Regions from separate parts of the Pseudomonas oryzae genome, predicted to be linked through region 3. Evidence: predicted binding sites of a transcription regulator. Region 3 holds the regulator's gene; each other region holds the start of a gene.
The links. The regulator sigma-54, encoded in region 3, starts transcription at its own class of promoters, with help from an activator protein. The targets are predictions, from matches to a motif close to ANTGGCATNNANNTTGCTNT.
Positions count from the first base shown of each region.

Region 1: a site for sigma-54 is predicted at 1,179-1,198, ahead of BLT78_RS08655 (CmpA/NrtA family ABC transporter substrate-binding protein). Genes of this name have one in related genera too.
Region 2: a site for sigma-54 is predicted at 1,206-1,225, ahead of glnA (type I glutamate--ammonia ligase). Genes of this name have one in related genera too.

Region 1 is NZ_LT629751.1:1,962,600-1,964,866, forward strand. It holds gene acnB (bifunctional aconitate hydratase 2/2-methylisocitrate dehydratase) at 1-1,111, shown strand, start outside; gene BLT78_RS08655 (CmpA/NrtA family ABC transporter substrate-binding protein) at 1,319-2,267, shown strand, end outside.
Region 2 is NZ_LT629751.1:3,255,827-3,258,093, reverse strand. It holds gene glnA (type I glutamate--ammonia ligase) at 1-1,112, opposite strand, end outside; gene thiI (tRNA uracil 4-sulfurtransferase ThiI) at 1,441-2,267, shown strand, end outside.
Region 3 is NZ_LT629751.1:94,798-97,064, reverse strand. It holds gene lptB (LPS export ABC transporter ATP-binding protein) at 1-402, shown strand, start outside; gene BLT78_RS00480 (RNA polymerase factor sigma-54) at 613-2,103, shown strand; gene hpf (ribosome hibernation-promoting factor, HPF/YfiA family) at 2,176-2,267, shown strand, end outside.

The sequences.
Region 1 (2,267 bases), 1.9 Mb from region 3:
CTCGCACACCCGTTTCCCGATCGGCATCTCCTTCCCGGCCGGTTCCGGCCTGGTCGCCTTCGCCGCCGCCACCGGCGTGATGCCGCTGGACATGCCGGAATCCGTGCTGGTGCGCTTCAAGGGCAAGATGCAGCCGGGTATCACCCTGCGTGACCTGGTCCATGCCATCCCCTACTACGCGATCCAGGCTGGCCTGCTGACCGTCGAGAAGAAGGGCAAGAAGAACATCTTCTCCGGCCGCATCCTCGAGATCGAAGGCCTCGAAGGCCTGACCGTCGAGCAGGCGTTCGAGCTGTCCGACGCCTCCGCCGAGCGTTCGGCTGCCGGTTGCACCATCAAGCTGCCGGAAGACGCCATCGCCGAGTACCTGAAGTCCAACATCACCATGCTGCGCTGGATGATCGGCGAAGGCTACGGCGATGCCCGTACCCTGGAGCGTCGCGCCCAGGCCATGGAAGCCTGGCTGGCCAACCCGCAGCTGCTGAGCGCCGATGCCGACGCCGAATACGCCGCCGTCATCGAGATCGACCTGGCCGAGATCAAGGAGCCGGTTCTCTGCGCGCCGAACGATCCGGACGATGCCCGCCTGCTGTCCACCGTAGCCGGTCAGAAGATCGACGAAGTGTTCATCGGTTCCTGCATGACCAACATCGGTCACTTCCGCGCCGCCGGCAAGCTGCTGGACAAGGTCAAGGGTGGTATTCCGACCCGTCTGTGGCTGGCTCCGCCGACCAAGATGGACGCCCACCAGCTGACCGAGGAAGGCTACTACGGCATCTACGGCAAGGCTGGCGCGCGCATGGAAATGCCGGGCTGCTCGCTGTGCATGGGTAACCAGGCTCGCGTGCAGACCGGTTCCACCGTGGTCTCCACCTCGACCCGTAACTTCCCGAACCGTCTGGGCGACGCCACCAACGTGTTCCTGGCTTCTGCTGAGCTGGCGGCTGTCGCCTCCATCCTCGGCAAGCTGCCGACCGTCGAGGAGTACATGGAGTACGCGAAGAACATCGACAGCATGGCTGCCGACGTCTATCGCTACCTGTCCTTCGACCAGATCGCCGAGTACAAGGATGCCGCCGCCAAGGCCAACATCCCGGTGCTGCAGGCCTGAGTCCGGTAAGCGCTAGACCGCTGTAGGAAGAAGCCCCGCCCCGTGCGGGGCTTCTTCTTTTCTGCCTCCTGGCACAGCGCTTGCTTTGCTCGAGTCAGCAGAACGCTCCAACGGCGGAGCCGTTCCCCGACAATGGCGTCGTACCCGACTGTCGCCCCGCGCGATGGCCGGTACGGCGCTTTTTTGTGCAGCGATGGAACACACGCGATGACCGACCACCACGCAATGCCTCGCACCGACGCCCTGGCCTGGGTCGCCGGCTCGGATGCCCCGGAAAAGAACGTCCTCGAACTCGGCTTCATGGCCCTGGCCGACTCGGCGCCGCTGATCGTCGCCGCCACCCAGGGCTTCGCCCAGCCCTACGGCCTGACCCTCAACCTGCGCCGCCAGGCCTCCTGGGCCGGCCTGCGCGACAAGCTGCTCAGCGGCGAGCTGGATGCCGCACAGATGCTCTACGGCCAGGTCTACGGCATCCATCTCGGCCTCGGCAGCCCGGTAACGCCCATGGCCATCCTCATGGGCCTCAACCAGAACGGTCAGTCGATCACCCTGAGTCAGGCCCTGCGCGCGGCCGGCGTGACCGACGGCGAAGCACTGCGCGCGCGCACGCACCAGAGCGGTGCACGCCTGACCCTCGCCCACACCTTCCCCACCGGCACCCACGCCCTGTGGCTGTACTACTGGCTGGCCAGCCATGGCATCCACCCGCTCACCGACGTGCACAGCGTGGTGGTGCCGCCGGCGCAGATGGTCACCCACCTGCGGGCCGGACGCATCGACGGCTTCTGCGCCGGCGATCCCTGGGGCGCCCACGCGGTGGACGAGAACCTCGGCTTCACCGTCGCCACCAGCCAGTCGATCTGGCCGGATCACCCGGAGAAGGTCCTCGGCGTCACCCGCGCGTTCGTCGATCAGTGCCCGAACAGCGCCCGCGCCCTGACCATGGCCCTGCTCGAAGCCTGCCGCTTCATCGACCAGGGCCTGGAGAACCGCCGCAGCACCGCCCAGCTACTCAGCGCCACCGAGTTCGTCAACGCCCCGGTGGCCACCCTCGAGCCGCGCTTCCTCGGCCAGTACCAGGACGGCCTCGGCCATGCCTGGCTGGATGCGCATCCGTTGCGCTTCTTCGCCGACGGCGCGGTGAACATGCCCTACC
Region 2 (2,267 bases), 1.5 Mb from region 3:
AAGGCCAGGTACGGGTTGGCCGACGGATCCGGGAAGCGCGCCTCGATACGACGGCCCTTCGGGCTGGCGACGTACGGGATGCGGATGGAAGCGGAACGGTTGCGGGCCGAGTAGGCCAGCATCACCGGAGCCTCGAAGCCCGGGACCAGACGCTTGTAGGAGTTGGTCGACGGGTTGGTCAGGGCGTTCAGCGCCTTGCCGTGCTTGATGATGCCGCCGATGAAGTACAGGGCGGTATCGGACAGGCCGGCATAGCCTTCACCGGCGAAGGTGTTCTTGCCGTCTTTGGCGATGGACATGTGCACGTGCATGCCCGAACCGTTGTCGCCGTACAGCGGCTTCGGCATGAAGGTCACGGTCTTGCCGTAGGCGGCGGCGACGTTCTGCACGCAGTACTTGAGGTTCTGCACTTCGTCGGCCTTGGCGACCAGGGTGTTGAACTTCACGCCGATCTCGTTCTGGGCGCCGGCCACTTCGTGGTGGTGCACCTCGACGATCTGACCCATCTCTTCCAGGGCGTTGCACATGGCGGTACGGATCTCGTGATCCGGGTCGGCCGGCGGGGTCGGCAGGTAGCCGCCCTTGACGGCGATGCGGTGGCCGTTGTTGCCCTGGCCGCCGTTCATGTCGGCGTCGCTGTTCCAGGCTGCCTGCTCGGAGAAGATCTTGAACATGGAGCCGGACATGTCCGACTTGTACTTCACGGAGTCGAAGATGAAGAACTCCGGCTCCGGACCGGCGAACACGGTGTCACCGATACCGGTGGTCTTCAGGTATTCCTCGGCGCGCTTGGCGATGGCGCGCGGGTCGCGCTCGTAGCCCTGCAGGGTGGACGGCTCGATCACGTCGCAGACCAGGATCAGGGTCGGCTCTTCGGTGAACGGATCCATCACGGCGGTGCTGTCGTCCGGGCGCAGGATCATGTCGGAGGCTTCGATGCCCTTCCAGCCTTCGATGGAGGAGCCGTCGAACATCTTGCCATGCTCGAAGAAGTCTTCGTCGGCGTCACGTGCCGGCATGGTGATGTGGTGCTGGCGGCCCTTCGGGTCGGTGAAACGGAGATCGACCCACTTCGCGTCGTGTTCTTGAATCAGTTGCAGCGCCTTCGACATGCTGTCCTCCAGGGTGTGCAGGCGGGGGATATTGGTATCCGGGAGTTGGTTGGCCCGGATCCGAAACCGCCGGAAAAATTTGGCCCGATTGCATAGGCAAGTAGCGTGCCAGTGCCCGTTAATGGACGCCAGCCCCCGGAATATGGGGCTTTTCGGGGCAGCGCTCACATGGATAGCCAATATTGTGCACCAAGCAAGTGCTTGCAAGTCTCCGGTAGCCCTATTTTGGTGCGAATTTGCCGTTGCGCGGATTTCTGCTCAAGGCTTGAGCAATTCCGCTATAATCTGCGCCCTTTTTTCCGCCCGGCTGCTGCACCCCTCGCCCATCATGAAACTCATCGTCAAACCCTTCGCCGAGATCACCATCAAGAGCCGGCCGGTGCGCAAGCAGTTCATCCGCCAGCTCGGCAAGAACATCCGCGCGGTGCTCAGGGATCTCGACGCCGACCTGCGGGTCGAGGGCGAGTGGGACAACGTCGAGCTGCAGACCGCCGCCCGCGATCCGCAGGTGCTGCGCGAGATGCTCGCCCGCCTGCGCTGCACGCCGGGCATCGCCCACTTCCTCGAGGTCCACGAGTACCCGCTGGGCGATTTCGACGACGTCACCGAGAAGTGCAAGCACCATTTTGGTGCGAAGCTCGCCGGCAAGGTGTTCGCTGTGCGCTGCAAGCGCTCGGGCAACACCCACGACTTCTCCTCGGTCGACCTGGCCGCCCACGTCGGCAGCCGCCTGCGCCGCGAGTGCGGGGCCGCCGGCATCGACCTCAAGCATCCCGAAGTCGAGGTGCGCTTCGAGGCGCGCTACGACCGCCTGCTGGTCGAGCACGCCCGCCACGAGGGCATGGGCGGCTACCCGCTGGGCTCGATCGAACAGACCCTGGTACTGATGTCCGGCGGCTTCGACTCCACCGTGGCGGCCTACCAGATGATGCGCCGCGGCCTGCTCACCCACTTCTGCTTCTTCAACCTCGGCGGCCGTGCCCACGAGCTGGGGGTGATGGAAGTCGCCCACTACCTGTGGGAGAAGTTCGGCCGCTCGCACCGCGTGCTGTTCGTCAGCGTGCCGTTCGAGGAAGTGGTCGGTGAGATCCTCGCCAAGGTCGACAACAGCCAGATGGGCGTGGTGCTCAAGCGCATGATGCTGCGCGCCGCGTC
Region 3 (2,267 bases):
CTCGATCGCGCCGGGCGCCGCGAAGCCCTGGAAGGCCTGCTGCAGGAGTTCCACATCAGCCACATCCGCGACAATCTCGGCATGAGCCTGTCCGGCGGCGAACGGCGGCGCGTGGAGATCGCCCGCGCCCTGGCCAGCGACCCGAAGTTCATCCTGCTCGACGAGCCCTTCGCCGGCGTCGACCCGATCTCGGTGGGCGACATCAAGCAGATCATCCACCACCTGAAGAGTCGCGGCATCGGCGTGCTGATCACCGATCACAACGTGCGCGAAACCCTGGACATCTGCGAGACGGCCTACATCGTCAACGCCGGCCAGTTGATCGCCGAGGGCGACGCCGAGAGCATCCTCGCCAACCAGCTGGTGAAGGACGTCTACCTGGGTCAAGAGTTCCGCCTGTAAGTCCCTCCCACCGCTTCACGCATGAGCCGCACGCCCGCCGTACCGCGCGGGCGTCGCATATCCCTACCTGACTGCGGCTTTTCGCCTGCCTGTCAAGCCTAGGCAAACTGGCAAATATCGGGCATATAATTTGCTATCAGCGGCGCCCCGGCGCCCAGCAGTGGACAGCGCGCAGGCGCTGGCAGACCCCAAGGTGCCAACTCCCAAGCCATGAAACACTCGCTAGTCCTCAAGATGGGCCAGCAGCTGACGATGACCCCGCAGCTGCAACAAGCCATTCGTCTGCTCCAGCTGTCGACCCTCGACCTGCAGCAGGAAATCCAGGAAGCCCTCGACTCCAATCCGATGCTCGAGCGCCAGGAAGACGGCGATGATTTCGACAGCGGCGACCCGCTGGCCGAAGGCGACGCCACTCACGGTGCGGCGAGCCTGGAGGGCGGCAGCGTCAGCGTCGAACGCGACCCCGACAGCCTCGACGAAGGCCAGTGGGAAGAACGCATCCCCAGCGAGCTGCCGGTGGACACCGCCTGGGAGGACATCTACCAGACCAGTGCCAGCAGCCTGCCGAGCAGCGAGGACGACGAGTGGGACTTCACCGCGCGCACCTCCTCCGGTGAAAGCCTGCAGAGCCACCTGCTCTGGCAGCTCAACCTGACCCCGATGAGCGACAACGACCGGCTGATCGCCATGTCGATCATCGACGCCATCAACAACGACGGCTACCTCGAGGAAAGCCTCGAGGACATCCTCACCTCCCTCGATCCCGAGCTGGGCATCGAACTGGACGAGGTGGAGATGGTGCTGCACCGCGTGCAGCAGTTCGAGCCGCTGGGCATCGGCGCGCGCGACCTCAGCGAGTGCCTGCTGCTGCAGCTCAACCAGCTGCCGGCCACCACCCCCTGGCTCGACGAAGCGCGCCGCGTGGTGCGCGAATACCTCGACCTGCTCGGCAGTCGCGACTACAGCCAGCTGATGCGCCGCCTGCGGGTCAAGGAAGACGAACTGCGCCAGATAGCCGAGCTGATCCAGCGCCTCAATCCGCGTCCCGGCGCGCAGATCGAGGCCAGCGAAGCCGAGTACGTGGTGCCCGACGTGATCGTGCGCAAGGACAACGAGCGCTGGCTGGTCGAGCTCAATCCCGACGCCATGCCGCGCCTGCGCGTCAACCCGCACTACGCCGGCCTGGTGCGCCGCGCCGACTCCAGCGCCGACAACACCTACATGCGCAACCAGCTGCAGGAAGCGCGCTGGTTCATCAAGAGCCTGCTCAGCCGCAACGAGACGCTGATGAAGGTCGCCACCCAGATCGTCGAGCTGCAGCGCGGCTTCCTCGAATACGGCGAGGAGGCGATGAAACCGCTGGTACTGCACGACATCGCCGAGGCGGTGGGCATGCACGAGTCGACCATCTCGCGGGTCACCACGCAGAAGTACATGCATACCCCGCGCGGCATCTACGAACTCAAGTATTTCTTCTCCAGCCATGTCAGCACCGCCGAGGGTGGCGAATGCTCGTCGACGGCGATCCGCGCCATCATCAAGAAGCTGGTGGCCGCGGAAAATCCGAAAAAGCCGTTGAGTGACAGCAAGATCGCTGGTTTACTGGAAGAGCAGGGGATTCAGGTGGCCCGCCGGACAATTGCCAAGTACCGGGAATCCCTGGGCATTGCGCCATCGAGCGAGCGCAAGCGACTGGTGTAACGACTGATCGCGAACACAGTTATTCGATGACGGGGCAACCCGTCAGCAACGTGGGTAATAAGGAGAAGCGGTATGCAAGTCAATATCAGTGGCCAACACCTGGAAGTGACCGACACTCTGCGCAACTACGTGAACGAGAAGTTCGAGCGCCTGGCACGCCATTT